3 regions of the Thauera aminoaromatica genome follow, and region 1 is predicted to be linked to each of the others. Evidence: predicted binding sites of a transcription regulator. Region 1 holds the regulator's gene; each other region holds the start of a gene.
The links. Region 1 encodes sigma-54, which starts transcription at its own class of promoters, with help from an activator protein. Its sites were predicted from a motif close to TGGCACGCTTNCTGCTNA; they were not measured.
Positions count from the first base shown of each region.

Region 1 (5,114 bases):
TCGCCGCGCTCACCCCCAAGGCCGAGATCGAGGGCGAGATGGGCGACCAGCTCCCCGGCCTGCAGGCCCGCCTGATGTCGCAGGCACTGCGCAAGCTCACCGCCAACATCAAGCGCACCAATACCCTGGTGATCTTCATCAACCAGATCCGCATGAAGATCGGCGTGATGTTCGGCAGCCCGGAGACCACCACCGGCGGCAACGCGCTCAAGTTCTACGCCTCGGTGCGCATGGACATCCGCCGCACCGGCACGATCAAGAAGGGTGACGAGGTGGTCGGCTCCGAGACCCGCGTCAAGGTGGTCAAGAACAAGGTCTCGCCACCGTTCAAGGAAGCCCACTTCGACATCCTTTACGGCGAGGGCATCTCGCGCGAAGGCGAGATCATCGACCTCGGCGTCGAGCACAAGATCGTCGACAAGTCGGGCGCCTGGTACGCCTACAAGGGCGACAAGATCGGCCAGGGCAAGGACAACTCGCGCGAGTTCCTGCGCGCCAACCCGGTGCTGGCCCGCGAGATCGAGAACAAGGTGCGGGTCGCGGTCGGCCTGCCCGAGCTGCCGCCCGCCGCCGCGTCCGCCCCGGCGCCGGCCGAGGCCTGACCCCGTCGGCACCGACATGGGCGAGCCGAGCCTGCGCGAACGTGCGCTCCGCCATCTCGCCCGGCGCGACCACTCGCGCGCCGAACTTGCGCGCAAGCTCGCACCCCATGGCGAGCCGGCCGAGATCGAAGCGGTGCTCGAGCGCATGCGCGAGCTCGGCCTGCAGTCCGACGAGCGCTACGCCGAGGCCTTCGTGCGCGGCAAGGCGGCGCGCTTCGGCACCGCACGATTGCGCAACGAGCTCGTGCGGCGAGGCATCGACCGTGACCGGATCGACGAGGCGCTCGCCGACGAGTGCGTAGAATCCGAGATCGAGCGGGCGCGCGCGGTGCTGCACGGCCGCTTCGCCACCCCACCCGCCGACGCACGCGAATGGGCGCGCCAGGCGCGCTTCCTGCAAACCCGGGGCTTCGCCCCCGAGCTGATCCGCAAGCTGCTGAAAGAGCCCTACGATGAGTCTGCTTAAGGTCGCCGGCCTGCAAAAGCGCTACAAGGCGCGCACCGTGGTGCATGACGTCGGCTTCGAGGTCGGCTCGGGCGAGGTCGTCGGCCTGCTCGGTCCCAACGGCGCCGGCAAGACCACCTGCTTCTACATGATTGTGGGTCTGGTGCGCGCCGACGGCGGCCAGATCGCCCTCGACGGCACCGACCTCACCCACCTGCCGATCCACGCCCGCGCGCGTTTGGGCCTGTCCTACCTGCCGCAGGAGATGAGCGTGTTCCGCAAGCTCAGCGTGGCCGAGAATATCCGCGCCGTGCTCGAACTCCAGGGGCTCGAACGCCGCCAGATCGAGGAGCGGCTCGAGGAACTGCTGATGGAACTGGGCATCCATCACCTGCGCGACAACACCGCGATCTCGCTCTCGGGTGGGGAGCGCCGGCGCTGCGAGATCGCCCGCGCGCTCGCCACCGACCCGCGCCTGATCCTGCTCGACGAGCCCTTCGCCGGGGTCGATCCGATCGCGGTCATCGACATCCAGAAGATCATCCGCTTCCTCAAGGAGCGCGGTATCGGCGTGCTGATCACCGACCACAACGTGCGCGAGACCTTGGGCATCTGCGACCGCGCCTACATCATCAGCGAAGGTCGCGTGCTGGCGAGCGGAGAGCCTACCGAGATCATCGAGAACGAGCGCGTGCGCCAGGTCTACCTCGGCGAGCACTTCCGCCTGTGAGCCCGCCCTCCTGCCGACCGCGATGAAACCCAGCCTCCAGCTCAAGCTCTCCCAGCACCTCACGCTGACGCCCCAGCTGCAGCAGTCGATCAAGCTGCTGCAGCTGTCTACGATCGAGCTGAACCAGGAGATCGAGCGCGTGCTGCTCGAGAATCCCATGCTCGAGCGCGAGGATGGCGACGGCGGCGTCGACTACGCCCCCGCGCCGCCGCCGGGCAACGCGCCCGAGCGCGAAGCCGCGCCGGAACCCGCCGCCGAACCGGCGGGCGAGTCGATCACGCACGAGGGCGGCGAAGGCAGCAGCGAGGACGAGGGCATCGACTGGTCCAACGTGGGTCAGGGCGCGTCCAGCCGCAGCGAGGACGACGAGGACGGCGACTACCAGGACATCCAGGCCGCCGGCGTGTCGCTGCGCGAACACCTCGACCAGCAGGTCGCCCTCTCGCCCCTGTCCGACCGCGACCGCGCGCTGGTGCGCTTCCTGATCGAGGCACTCGACGACGACGGCTACCTGCACCAGCCGCTGGAAGATCTCCTCGAGCTGTTGCCGCAGGACGCCGAGGTCGATCTCGACGAGCTCGCCATCGCCCTGCGCCACGTGCAGAGCCTCGAGCCGGCCGGGATCGGCGCGCGCAGCCCGCAGGAATGTCTGGCCCTGCAGCTCCAGGCCTTGCCCGAGTGCCCGATACGCCCTCTCGCTCTCGAGATCGTGACCAGCCACCTCGAACTGCTCGCGGAGCGCAACTTCGCCCGTATCCGCAAGCTCACCGGCTGTGACGACGAGGGTCTGCGCGAAGCGCAGGCCCTGATCTGCAGCCTCGACCCCCACCCCGGCTCGCGCTACTCCACCGCCGAGACGCGCTACGTGCTGCCCGACGTCGTCGTGCGCAAGCTGCGCGGCCAATGGACCGTGAGCCTGAACCAGGAAGCGATGCCCCGCCTGCGCATCAACCGCCTGTACGCGAGCCTGTTGCAGCAGAACCGCGCACAGGGCGGCGGCCTCGGCGGGCAGCTGCAGGAGGCGCGCTGGCTGATCAAGAACGTCCAGCAGCGCTTCGACACCATCCTGCGCGTGTCCCAGGCCATCGTTGACCAGCAACGGCAGTTCTTCGATCATGGGGACGTGGCGATGCGGCCACTCACCCTAAGGGAGATCGCAGACCAGCTCGAGCTGCACGAATCCACCGTCTCGCGCGTCACCACGCAGAAGTACATGGCGACGCCGCGCGGAGTCTTCGAGCTCAAGTATTTTTTCGGCAGTCATGTCGCGACCGACACCGGCGGTGCGGCTTCCTCCACGGCGATTCGTGCGCTGATTCGCCAGCTGGTGGACGCGGAGGACAGCAAGAAGCCGCTGTCCGACGCCAAGATCGCCGAAATTCTCGGCCAACAGGGAATCGTCGTGGCGAGGCGCACGATCGCCAAGTACCGCGAGTCCCTCAACATCCCGCCGGTCAGCCTGCGCAAATCCCTCTGACAACAACAGGAGTCATCCATGAATCTGAACATCACCGGGCGCCACGTCGAAGTCACCCCCGCCATCCGCGAATACGTGACCTCCAAGCTCGATCGCGTCATCCGCCATTTCGACAACGTCACCAGCGTCACCGTCATCCTGTCGGTCGAAAAGCTCAAGCAGAAAGCCGAGGTGACGCTGCACGTGCGCGGCAAGGACCTCTTCGTCGAAGCGGACGACGCCGACCTCTACGCGGCGATCGACGCGATGACCGACAAGCTCGACCGTCAGGTTCAGAAGTACAAGCAGAAGCAGTCCGACCATAACCACGAGTCGCTCAAGCACCAGGTCCCCGAGGCCTGAGGACCGGCTTGAAGCTCCCCGTCCGGGGTGTGGTTATAATGCGCGCGTTTTCACGAAGCGCGGCCGCACACGCCCCGGACCGGATTCCCGCCCCCCTGGCGGCAGCTGACGGAAGAGTGCGCGAGCCCACCTGCGAATGAGCCTGATATCCCAACTCCTGCCGCTTTCCAACGTGGTGATCGATCTCGACGCGAGCAGCAAGAAGCGCGTCTTTGAACAGGCCGGCCTGCTGTTCGAGAACAACCAGGGCATCGCCCGCAGCACCGTGTTCGACAGCCTGTTCACCCGCGAACGCCTCGGCTCGACCGGACTGGGTCAGGGCATCGCCATCCCGCACGGCCGCATCAAGGGGCTCAAGGACGCCGCCGGCGCTTTTCTGCGCCTGGCCACCCCGGTGCAGTTCGATGCTCCCGACGGCCGTCCGGTGGACATGCTGTTCGTGCTGCTCGTGCCCGAACAGGCCAACGAAACCCATCTGCAGTTGCTCTCCGAGCTCGCGCAGATGTTCAGCGACCGCGAGTTCCGCGAGACCCTGCACGGCGCGACGGATGCCGCACAGATCCACCGCCTGTTCGTGAATTGGGGTGCCGATGCGGCAAACCAGCCTGACCCGGCTGTATGAGGCGCACCGCGAAAGCCTGAGCCTCGTCCACGTCAGCGGACCGATCGGTGCCCGTCTGTCGGTCGCCGAAGAGCGCATCTGGCCGGCCGACCTCGTCGGCCACCTCAACCTGATCCACCCCACCCGGCTACAGGTGCTCGGCGCCGCAGAGCTCGCGTGGGCGCAACGCCAGGCGAACGAGAAGGTCGCCCACCACCTCAACGAGATCCTCTCGGCGCACCCCCCCGCGATCATCGTCGCCGACGGCTGCGAGATCCCCAACATCCTCCACGGCATCTGCGAGGCGCACGACGTCGCGCTGTTCACCGCGCGCCACCCCTCGGCGAGCGTGATCGACCAGCTCCGCCTCTACCTGTCGCGCGAGCTCGCCGAGAAGGTCTCGCTGCACGGCGTGTTCATGGACGTGCTCGGGCTCGGCGTGATGATCACCGGCGATTCCGGCGCGGGCAAATCCGAGCTCGGCCTCGAGCTGATCTCGCGCGGCCACGGCCTTGTCGCCGACGACGTGGTCGAGCTGTCGCGCATCGCGCCCACGGTGCTCGAGGGCCGCTGCCCCGAGATGCTGCAGGATTTCATCGAAGTGCGCGGCCTCGGCCTGATCAACATCCGCACCATCTTCGGCGAGACCGCGTGCCGGCGGAAGATGCGCCTGCGCCTGATCTGCCACCTCGACCGCCGCCAACCCGGTCCCGACGACCCCTGCCGGCTGCCGCTGCAGCAGGAGACGCAGGACATCCTCGGCGTGAAGGTCGCCCGCGTCGTGCTGCCGGTGGCCGCGGGACGCAACCTCGCGGTGCTGCTCGAGGCCGCAGTGCGCTCGACCATCCTCAAGCTGCGCGGCATCGACTCCACCCAGGAATTCATCGACCGCCAGGCGCGCGCGCTGCACGCCGAAG
Region 1 is NC_011662.2:789,508-794,621, reverse strand. It holds gene recA (recombinase RecA) at 1-602, shown strand, start outside; gene recX (recombination regulator RecX) at 619-1,068, shown strand; gene lptB (LPS export ABC transporter ATP-binding protein) at 1,055-1,777, shown strand; gene TMZ1T_RS03445 (RNA polymerase factor sigma-54) at 1,800-3,254, shown strand; gene hpf (ribosome hibernation-promoting factor, HPF/YfiA family) at 3,273-3,596, shown strand; gene ptsN (PTS IIA-like nitrogen regulatory protein PtsN) at 3,733-4,218, shown strand; gene hprK (HPr(Ser) kinase/phosphatase) at 4,187-5,114, shown strand, end outside.

Region 2 (5,114 bases), 1.0 Mb from region 1:
TCCACGCGGGCGTGTCGCGATCTTTGGCGCATCCGAATCCTCGACTCCCCGCGGGACCGGGCAGCTATCCGGAGTATAGAGGCTCGCGCACAGCGCCCGCTTGACGCCTCTTGCTCGCCGGCTTGAAGAAAATTCAACCCTGAAACGGCCCGGCGATGCTTCAGGGCAGCGCGGCCTGCAGCCAGTCCGCGAACGCGGCGCACTCCCAGCGCTCGAGCGCGCCGGGGCGCCAGCACAGGTAGTGCGCGTAGGGCGAGCGCAGCGGGCGCGAGGACAACGCCAGCAGGCGCCCGCTGTCGAACCACGCCGCCCCCAGGCGCTGGCGCACCAGGGCGACCCCGAAGCCGCTCGCCGCGGCATCGTAGGCCAGGCCGAGGTCGTTGAACTGTGCGCCGCGCGCCGGCTCGGGCAGGGCCAGGCCGCAGTGCGCGAACCAGTTCGACCAGGGCTCGAGCGGGCTGCGCACCAGCGCGGTGCCGGCACACTCGGCGAGGCTCGCGAAACCGTCGAAGGGGCCGTGCTCGTCGAGGAAGGCCGGGCTGCAGGCGGGGACCGCCTCGTCGCTCAGCAGCAGGCGGTGCTCGAGGTCGGTGTAGCCCCCGGCGCCATAGCGGATCTCGAGCTCCGCCTCTTCCGCGACGACGTCGCGCAGCGGGATCGACACCTGCAGGGTGAGCTCGATGTCCGGCCAGTCGCGGCGGAAGAGCTCGAGCTTGGGCATGACGAACTGTCGGCAGAACGAGGGTGTCACCGCCACGCGCAAGCGCGCCGATGCACCCGGCGCGCGCTCGCCCGGCAATTCGCGCAGCGCCGCGAGCGCGACACCGACCTGCTGCAGGTAGGCCGCCCCCTCGGCGGTCGGGGTGAAGTCGCTGCGCGAGAAGAGCCGCACGCCCAGATGGGACTCGAGCTGGCGCAGGCGATGGCTGACCGCGCTGACGGTCACGCAGAGCTCCTCGGCCGCACGGCTCGCGCTGCGCAGGCGCGCGACCGCCTCGAAGGTGAGCAGGCACTGGATGGGCGGGATGCGGCGGAGCGCCATGGTCGCGGCTCGGGGCCCGTTCGGAAGGATGTCCCCGATTATGCCCCCGCAGCCCCGCTGCCTGCACTGCGACGCCCCCACCCACCTTCCCTCCCGCGCCGAGTTTCGGGTGCGCGCATCCTGCTTTGGCGCGAGAGCGTCATTCTCCCGGTCGCAGGACGAAGCGCCGGATCGGCCCGGCCACTTCATTCGTGCCGCAATTATTCTTCAGGCATTTATCGAATTAATTTTTCATAGTACATCGGCAACTCCGAGTTACTTTCCATGGCCATCGGAAAAGGCGCCGCAAAGGAATTGCCTTTCGCATATCCCTTCGCTTGGAACCCGTTCGGATCTCCACAAGTAGGCTGGATCCGGGTGTCGATTTTTTTTACACAGGCTGCTGAAGAAGAAAAATCTAAAAATTAAAATATCTAAAAAACAGATACTTGCATTATTGGCACACGATTTGCTACGAGATCCCCATACACCTGTAGGAGGGAGTGCCATGAAAGCCAAAAACCTGGTCGTCGCAATGCTCGCCGCGCTCGGCGCATCGTCCGCATCGGCCGCATTGGTCAACCTCAACGGGCTCGGTTACGTCACGTACGGCGATGGCAACAGCTATTCGCTGGCGGTGGCCAATTATTTCGCCTGCGGCTCTGAATACGGCCCCGGCTGTCCTTACAACGTCAAGGGCTCCCCGGGTGCGAGTGAGACCGACCCGCGCATCTACATCGTCCAGGGGGCCGGCGGCCACGTCGACAACGAGAACGCGAACATCGACGACGCCTTCGACGCGGCGAACAATGAGCTGTTCTTCACGATGACCTCCGCCAACGAGCCGGGCAGCGACGGCAACAAGAACGCCACCTTCACCGGCGACAAGACCAACACCTGGGATGCGACGCTTGGCGCACTCGACCAGAGTTTCGACTTCTCGAAGAACCTGATGACGTTCTTCTTCGTGAACAACGAGCCCAACAGCAACGACGGCCTGACGCAGAACCTCGCCGTCTGGGCCCGCGTGACGCTGACCAACCTCGCCGGCACGACGGTCTACAAGACCTTCGACGTGACCAACGACCCGCGCACGAGCGAACAGCGCGACGGCGACGGCATCGGCGACCTGCCCGCCCCGGGTTACGGCCCCCCGCCGGTCGGAGGCGGTGTCCCGTATGGTGACGTCACGCTCTATACCAGCGAGAGCAACGCCCCCGAGATCACCGACTTCGCCATGTCGGGCGGTCAGGTGTGCGTCGACGAGAACACCAGCACGCTGGTCGATTGCACCACCGCCAGCGCCGGCAGCTTCGATGCGATCAACCACAACCTCGGCGAGAACCAGGCCCCCTACGCGATCACCATTCCCGAACTCGACGATTACATCGGCGGCCTGATGGCGGCGAATGCCAATCTCGACGACTACGTGATGCGGGTCGACCTGCGCTACGGCTGCGTCAGCCCGCCATTCACCATCGACACGCAGGGAAACGACTCCTGCGTCGGTTACGGCACCGCGGTGTCGCAGGACAACAACTTCGAACAGGTCTTCATCAGCACCCGCCTGGCGACGCAACGCGTGCCGGAACCCGGCACCCTGGCGCTGCTCGGCTCGGGTCTGCTGGGTTTCGCGGCCGCCCGCCGTTCCCGCAAGTCCTGAGGCATCGCGGCCGCCGCGGCAGCGAAAACCCTCACCGAGCCTCGTCCGGATCCGGCCCTGCCGGCTCCACTTCGGGCAGCCGCGCGTCCCGCGCCGCTGCCCGAACTCTTTTCGGGCGCCTGGGCCGCCCCCCGTTTCACGGCTAAGATGGAATCCCCCGGACGACAGGGGGCCACACCCCCCCGCCCTCGGGAATCCTCCGGCCGATGCCCTCCCCATATCCGCACCTGCCCTTCCTCGCCTGGCCTGCGCAATGGCGCGAGCATGGGCTGCGCGGCGACCTCGTCGCCGGCATCACGGTCGCGCTGGTGCTGATTCCGCAGGCGCTCGCCTACGCCAAGCTCGCCGGGCTGCCGCCGCACATCGGCCTCTACGCCGCGCTGCTGCCGGCGGTGGTCGCTGCGCTGTTCGGTTCCTGCGGCCAGCTCTCCACCGGACCGGTGGCGCTCACCAGCCTGCTCGTGGGCGCGAGCATCCTCCCGCTGGGCGCGACCGCCGGGGGCGACCTCGTCGGGCTCGCCCTGCTGCTGGCGCTGCTGTCGGGTTTGATCCAGCTCGCGCTCGGTGTGCTGCGCCTGGGCTGGCTGCTCAATCTGCTGTCGGTGCCGGTGCTGATGGGCTTCGTCAACGCCGCCGCGCTGATCATCTGCCTGACCCAGATCCCTCCGCTACTCGGCTTGGCCATGCCGCACTCCGATCACCTGCTGGTCGATTTCGTGCGTGCGCTCGGCGGGCTCGACGCACTGCAGCCCGCCGCGGCGGCCTTCGGCGTCGGCAGCCTGGCCGTGCTGGTGGGGCTCAAGCGCCTGTGGCCGCGCTTGCCCGGCGTGCCGCTGGTGGTGGCGGCGACGATCGCGCTATCGGCCTGGACCGGCTTCGCTGCCCAAGGCGGAGCGGTGGTGGGCGCAGTGCCGGCCGGCCTGCCCGGCTTCAGCCTGCCGCCGCTGCGCCCGGAGCTGATCGCCGCGCTGCTGCCGGCCGCCTTCGTGGTGGCCATGGTGAGCTTCATGGAGGCGGCCTCGAGCGCCAAGCTGATCTGCGGCCGCACCCGCCAGCCTTGGAACCAGGACCAGGAGCTCGTCGGCCAGGGCCTGGGCAAGCTCGCCGCCGCCTTCACCGGCGGCCTGCCGGTGAGCGCCTCGTTCTCGCGCTCGGCGCTCAACTACGCCAACGAGGCGCGCACCGGCCTGTCCTCGCTGGTCACCGCCGCCTTCGTGCTGGCCGCCCTGCTGTGGCTCACCCCGCTGCTGTGGCACCTGCCCAAGCCGGTGCTGGCGGCGATCATACTGCAGGCGGTCGCCGGGCTGATCGACACCGGAGTGATGCGGCGCGCCTGGCGTGCGAGCCGCGACGACGGCGCCGCCGCGGCGATCACCTTCCTCGCCACCCTCGCCTTCGCGCCCAACATCCAGAACGGGGTGTTCACCGGCCTGATCCTGTCGCTCGCGCTGCTGGTGTATCGCGGCATGCGTCCGCGCGTGGCGCTGCTCGGCCTGCACGAGGACGGCACCTACCGCGACCGCGAGCGCTTCGGCCTGCACCACCCGCATCCCCGGCTGGTGATCCTGCGTTTCGACGGCCCGCTCAGTTTCGTCACCGCCGCCACCTTCGAGGACGCCATGCTCGGCGCCGCGCGCGCGCAGGAGAGCGTGCGCGTCGTGCTGGTCTCGGCCGCCGGCATCAACGCGATCGACGCCACCGGCCTGCACACCCTCGCCAGTCTGGTCGAGCGCTTCCACGGCCAGGGTCAGAAGATCGCCTTCTGCGGACTCAAGAAGCAGGTGATCGACGCCATGGAGCGCGACGGCGTGTGGACGCGCATCAGCGCGCATTCGAACTATCGCACGGAGCACCAGGCCCTGGACGCCCTGCAGCCGGCCCTGGCCGCGGCAGGGCCCGCGGCGAGCGCCCCGGCCCCGTGAGTGTCGGATTTTCTTACATGTGCCCGGATACGCTGGGAACGCAGGTCCGGACATTGTTTTCATTGACTTTCCTGCCGCGTGTTCGTATAGTGCGCGATTCTTCGCAGACCCATCAACTGGAGCAACACCATGTACGCGGTGATAAAAACCGGTGGCAAGCAGTATCGCGTCGCTGCCGGCGAAAAGATCAAGGTAGAACAGATACCGGCCGACGTGGGTTCCGAGATCACCATCGACCAGGTCTTCATGGTCGGTGAAGGCGATGCCGTCAAGATCGGCACGCCCGTTGTGGCCGGAGCTTCCGTCAAGGCGACCGTGGTCTCCCACGGCCGTCACGACAAGATCAAGATTTTCAAGATGCGCCGCCGCAAGCACTACCAGAAGCACCAGGGGCATCGTCAGAACTACACCGAGCTTCGCATCGAAGCGATCTCGGCCTAAGGCGCAGGGGGTAATCCGACATGGCACACAAAAAAGCTGGCGGTAGTTCGCGTAACGGCCGCGACTC
Region 2 is NC_011662.2:1,830,249-1,835,362, reverse strand. It holds gene TMZ1T_RS08080 (LysR substrate-binding domain-containing protein) at 161-1,042, opposite strand; gene TMZ1T_RS08075 (PEP-CTERM sorting domain-containing protein) at 1,530-2,684, shown strand; gene TMZ1T_RS08070 (SulP family inorganic anion transporter) at 2,891-4,606, shown strand; gene rplU (50S ribosomal protein L21) at 4,736-5,047, shown strand; gene rpmA (50S ribosomal protein L27) at 5,068-5,114, shown strand, end outside.
Region 2: the regulator sigma-54 is predicted to act here: its motif matches at 1,480-1,497, upstream of TMZ1T_RS08075 (PEP-CTERM sorting domain-containing protein).

Region 3 (5,114 bases), 2.1 Mb from region 1:
CACAACCTGGCGCTGGTGCGCCACATGGCGCTCAATCTCATCCGGCTCGATAAGTCCATCAAGACGAGCATCAAAACCAAGCGACTGCTGGCCGCGACGTCCGATGAGTTTCGGGCTGCGCTGCTGGGCTTTGAGCCACCAGACGAGGATGACGACGATTGATGATGAACGCGTAGCTGCGGGAGCCCTGCCATTGCCCCCCCCGCGCCGGAGCCCGCCCCGTCCCCGCCCGCAGCCGACTCCGTCGCCGCGCTGCCGCCCGATTTCCACCTGCCCACCGCGGAGGAGATCGAGCGCATGCACGACGACATGCGCCGCGCCGGCTTCGAGGAAGGCCGCGCGGCCGGCCACGCCGAGGGGCTGGAAGCCGGGCGTGCCGAAGGCTACACCGAGGGTCGTGCACGGGCCGAGGCCGAGGCTGCGCGCCTGGCCGGGCTCGCCGACAGCCTGGACGAGGCCTTGCGCGAGCTCGACGGCGAGATCGCCGAGCAGCTGATGGCGCTGGCGATCGAGATGGCGCGGCGGATGGTGAAGCTCACCCTTGCCGAGCACCCCGAGGCCATCCTCGAGACGGTGCGCAGCGCGCTGCTCCAGCTGCCTCAGGGCCACGCCCACATCCAGCTCCACCCCGACGACCTCGCCCTGGTGCGCGAGCACCTTGGCGAACAGCTCGCCCACGCCGGCCACCGCCTGCAGGAGGACGCCCGCCTCGAACGCGGCGAGTGCCGCATCGACGGCCAGGGCGCGCAGGTGGATGCGACGCTGGAGACGCGCTGGCGGCGGGTGCTCGAATCCATCGGCCACGAGCGCGCGCGCTGGCACGTTGCGGAGGAAGCGGAGGCGGGCGACGCGACCGGCCCGGTTGCCGACACCGCCCCGCCCGCGCCGGAGCCGCCGGCATGAACCGTCACCAGGCGCTGTGGCGCGACTTCCTCGGCGACGGCCGCCGCCTGGTCGAGGGCTGCAACCCGCTCGAGGTCTCCGGCCGCCTCACCCGCATCAACGGCCTGGTCATGGAAGCGGCCGGCATCAAGCTGCCGCTCGGGTCGGGCTGCCGCATCCTGGTGCCCGGCGGCGGCGCGGTCGAGGCCGAGGTGGTCGGCTTCAACGGCGACAAGCTCTACATGATGCCCACCGACGACGTCTTCGGCCTGGCGCCCGGCGCGCGCGTGCTGCCGATGGAAGTCGGTGTGCCGCGCCTGGTCCCGGGCAAGCGCATCGGCCCGCGCCGGCGCGCCGCCGACCGCGCCAAGCACCTGCCGGTGGGCGACGCCCTGCTCGGCCGCGTGGTCGACGGCGCCGGCCGCCCGCTCGACGGCCAGGGCCCGCTGCACACCCAGGAGACGCGCTCGCTGCAGGGGCGTGCCATCAACCCGCTCGCACGCGCGCCGATCGCACAGCCGCTCGACGTCGGCGTGCGCGCGATCAACGCGCTGCTCACCGTCGGCCGCGGCCAGCGCCTCGGCCTGTTCGCCGGTTCCGGCGTGGGCAAGTCGGTGCTGATCGGCATGATGGCGCGCTACACCGAGGCCGAGGTCATCGTCGTCGGGCTGATCGGCGAGCGCGGCCGCGAGGTCAAGGAGTTCATCGACCACAGCCTGGGCCCCGAGGGCCTGGCGCGCTCGGTGGTGGTGGCGGCGCCCGCCGACACCAGCCCGCTGATGCGCATGCAGGGCGCGGCCTATGCCACCACGGTGGCGGAGTACTTCCGCGACCAGGGCAAGCAGGTGCTGCTGATCATGGACTCGCTGACGCGCTATGCGATGGCGCAGCGCGAGATCGCGCTCGCGATCGGCGAACCGCCGGTCACCCGCGGCTACCCGCCGAGCGTGTTCGCCCGCCTGCCCGCGCTGGTCGAGCGCGCTGGCAACGGCCCCGAGGGCGGTGGCTCGATCACCGCCTTCTACACCGTGCTCGCCGAGGGCGACGACCAGCAGGACCCGATCGCCGACGCGGCGCGCGCCATCCTCGACGGCCACTTCGTGCTCTCGCGCAATCTCGCCGACCAGGGCCACTACCCGGCGATCGACATCGAGCAGTCGATCTCGCGCGCGATGCACAACCTCGTCGGCGACGACCACTTCAACGTGGTGCGCCAGTTCAAGCAGTTCTTCTCGCGCTACCAGCGTTCTCGCGACCTGATCGCCGTCGGCGCCTACCAGCCCGGCGGCGATCCCCTGCTCGACATGGCCGTCAAGCTCTACCCCAGGCTCGAAGCCTTCCTGCAACAAGGCATCCAGGAACACGAAACCTACGAGGGTGCCCTGCAGAAGCTGGCGCAGGTGTTCGGGTGAGAAAGGCACGAGGCGCAAGCGCTCCCGCTCGCCCGTAGGAGCGAAGCCAGCCGCGATCGGGCGGCGAAGCTGCGCCGCCGCGGGGCCGAAGCGCCGCGATCGCGACTGGCGTCGCTCCTGCACCCGCGACATCGATCGCGAGCATTTCGTCACGGTCGAGGACGAGCCGACCGAAATATGCCCACCTCGGGCATCCGGCGAACGGCTAGAATGCTGTTTGCAACGCCCCCGTGACACGACGCCGATGCCCGCCTCCTTCCACCTCCAGCCCCTGCTCGACCTCGCCAGCACCCGCACCGACGAGGCTGCGCGTCGCCTGGGCGAACTCGTCGCCGCCGAACGCGACGTGGAACAGAAGCTGAAGATGCTCGAGGACTATCGCACGGAATATCACGAGCGCTTCGTGCAGGCCGCGCGCGACGGCCTGAGCGCGGACGCATGGCGCAACTATGGCGCCTTCATCGCCAAGCTCGACGACGCGATCGCCGCGCAGCGCAAGGTGGTCGAGCAATCGCGCGCGCGCACCGTCGAGGGCCAGCAGGCCTGGCTCGCCCAGCGCACCAAGCTCAAGGCCTTCGACACCCTCGCCCAGCGCCACCAGCACGCGGTCGCGCGCAGCGAGGCGCGCCAGGAGCAGAAGCAGTCGGACGAGCACGCCGCCCGACGCGGTGGCGAGGACGCCTGACGCGGGAAGCCGCGGCAGCCGCCCGACCCGGTGACACACCCATGGCATGAGGCTTGCTTTTGATGGGCTGTCGGATCGTCCGCGATCCATCGCATCCAGCCCACGAGAGGCCCGCAACCATGTCCGCACCGTTCTCCCCCTCCAGTCTCGGCAACGTCGCGCAGCTTCGCCTCGGCGCGCAGCAGGCCCGCATCGGCATCTCCGCCCTGGACGGCCTGGGCGCGCAGCCCGACAGCTTCTCGCGCACGCTCGAGAACCGCATGAACACGCCCGAGCCGGCGCCGCGCAAGCCCGAGTCGCCCCCCCCGGCCCCGCGACCGCCCGAGCGCACGGCCTCCGCCGAACCCGCACGCGAGCCCGAGCGCCCTGCCGGCAGCGGCCCCGCCGCGGGTGACCGCAGCGCCGGGCCCGCCACACAGGCGGACGCAGGCAAGGCCGCCGCTTCCGGTACGTCCGCACCTGACAAGGGCGCTACGGACGCTCGCACCGGCGGGGCGGGCGCCGCCGCCGACGAGGACGCCGCCACCGCGCAGGCGGACGCCGCCGGCGAAGCAGCCGATGCCGCCGCTTCGCCGCAGGCCGTCGCGAGCCAGGCGGGCCACGCCGCGCGCCTCGCCGCCCTGGCCGCGGGCGCCGTGGTCGATGCCGACGCAACATCTGCCGATACGGTCACCGCGACGGCAAGCTCGCCCACCGACCCGGCAGCCCTTGCCGGCCTGCCGGCAGCGATTGCCGCACTGCTCGCCGGTCGCGCCGAAGCCCCCTCCGGCGCGGATGCGACCGGCTCCGAAGCGGGCACGCTGCAGCTGGTTGCGGACGGCGGGCGCAAGTCGCTTCAGAATTCCGCACTGCTGCCGAAAACCGATCTGTCGGCCACGGCTGGCGGCAACACCGGTCCCGATGGCAACGCCACGCCGGCCTTCCTGCTCCAGGGCCGCGAGTTCGCCGCCGCAACCATGGCGGCTCGCGGCGCGAGCGGCGCCGGTGCAGGCGGCACCGCGGCGGATGGCCTCGAGGTGCCGGGCACGAGCAACGCGAACGGCAACCTGCCGGCCGGCCTGGCGCACACGCATGGCGCGACACATCTGCTGCGCCAGGCGTCCTCCGCGCACGCCGCATCGCCGCAGCTGCCGGTGGCGACCCCGGCCGGCGAGCAGGGCTGGGCGGAAGACGTCGGCAATCAGGTGCGCTGGATGCTCGGCCGTGCCGAGAGCAAGGCCGAACTCGTGCTGACGCCGCCGAACATGGGCAAGCTCGAGGTGTCGATCAACCTCGCCGGCGACCAGACGACGGCGCAGTTCATCGCCTCGAGCCAGGCCGCGCGCGACGCGCTCGAACGCGCGCTGCCGCAGCTGCGCGAGGCGCTGCAGCAGGCCGGCATCCTGCTGGGCGACGCCAACGTGAGCACCTCCGGCCAGGGCCGCGAGGGCGATGGACGCGAAGGCAGCGGCGGTCGTGGCGAGCGCGGCGAGGCGGGCGCGAGTGGCCACGCCGGCACCGGCGGTGCCGGGGTGTGGCTGAAACAGCAACAGGGGATGGTCGACACCTTCGCCTGAAGCGCGCGAATTGGGGCGGGCTTGCCCCACTAATCGGCGCTTTGGCGGGTGCGGACCTCCCGGATAATTCAATCCGTACTACAGGAGATTCGCATGGCCAAGGCGCCGGCAAAGACCGAGGAAGGCGACGAGACCCCCAAGAAGAAGGGCAAGCTCGGCCTGATCCTCATCATCGTGCTCGTGGTGATCGTGCTCGTGCTCGGCGCGCTCGTCGCGCTGCTGCTGCTCAAGGGCGGCAAGGACAAGGAGCACGAGGAGCCGGCGGCCCACGCCGCGCCGGCTGCGCAGCAGCTGCACACCACCGGCACGGTGGACCTCACCAAGCCGCCCACCTTCATCCCGCTCGACGCCTTCACGGTCAACCTGCGCCGCGACGAGGGCGACCACTACCTGCAGGTGGTCGCCGTGATGCGCGTGGCCGACGCGACCATGGACCCGACGCTGAAGGCCTTCATGCCGGAGATCCGCCACCGCATCAACCTGCTGCTGTCGAGCAAGCTGCCGTCCGAGGTGGCCACCGTCGAGGGCCGCGAGGCCTTGTCGCTGGCGATCACCGAGAGCGTGAACGAGGCGCTCGGC
Region 3 is NC_011662.2:3,144,799-3,149,912, forward strand. It holds gene TMZ1T_RS13825 (ISAs1 family transposase) at 1-162, shown strand, start outside; gene TMZ1T_RS13830 (FliH/SctL family protein) at 298-903, shown strand; gene fliI (flagellar protein export ATPase FliI) at 900-2,294, shown strand; gene fliJ (flagellar export protein FliJ) at 2,539-2,979, shown strand; gene TMZ1T_RS13845 (flagellar hook-length control protein FliK) at 3,099-4,535, shown strand; gene TMZ1T_RS13850 (flagellar basal body-associated FliL family protein) at 4,629-5,114, shown strand, end outside.
Region 3: the regulator sigma-54 is predicted to act here: its motif matches at 3,022-3,039, upstream of TMZ1T_RS13845 (flagellar hook-length control protein FliK).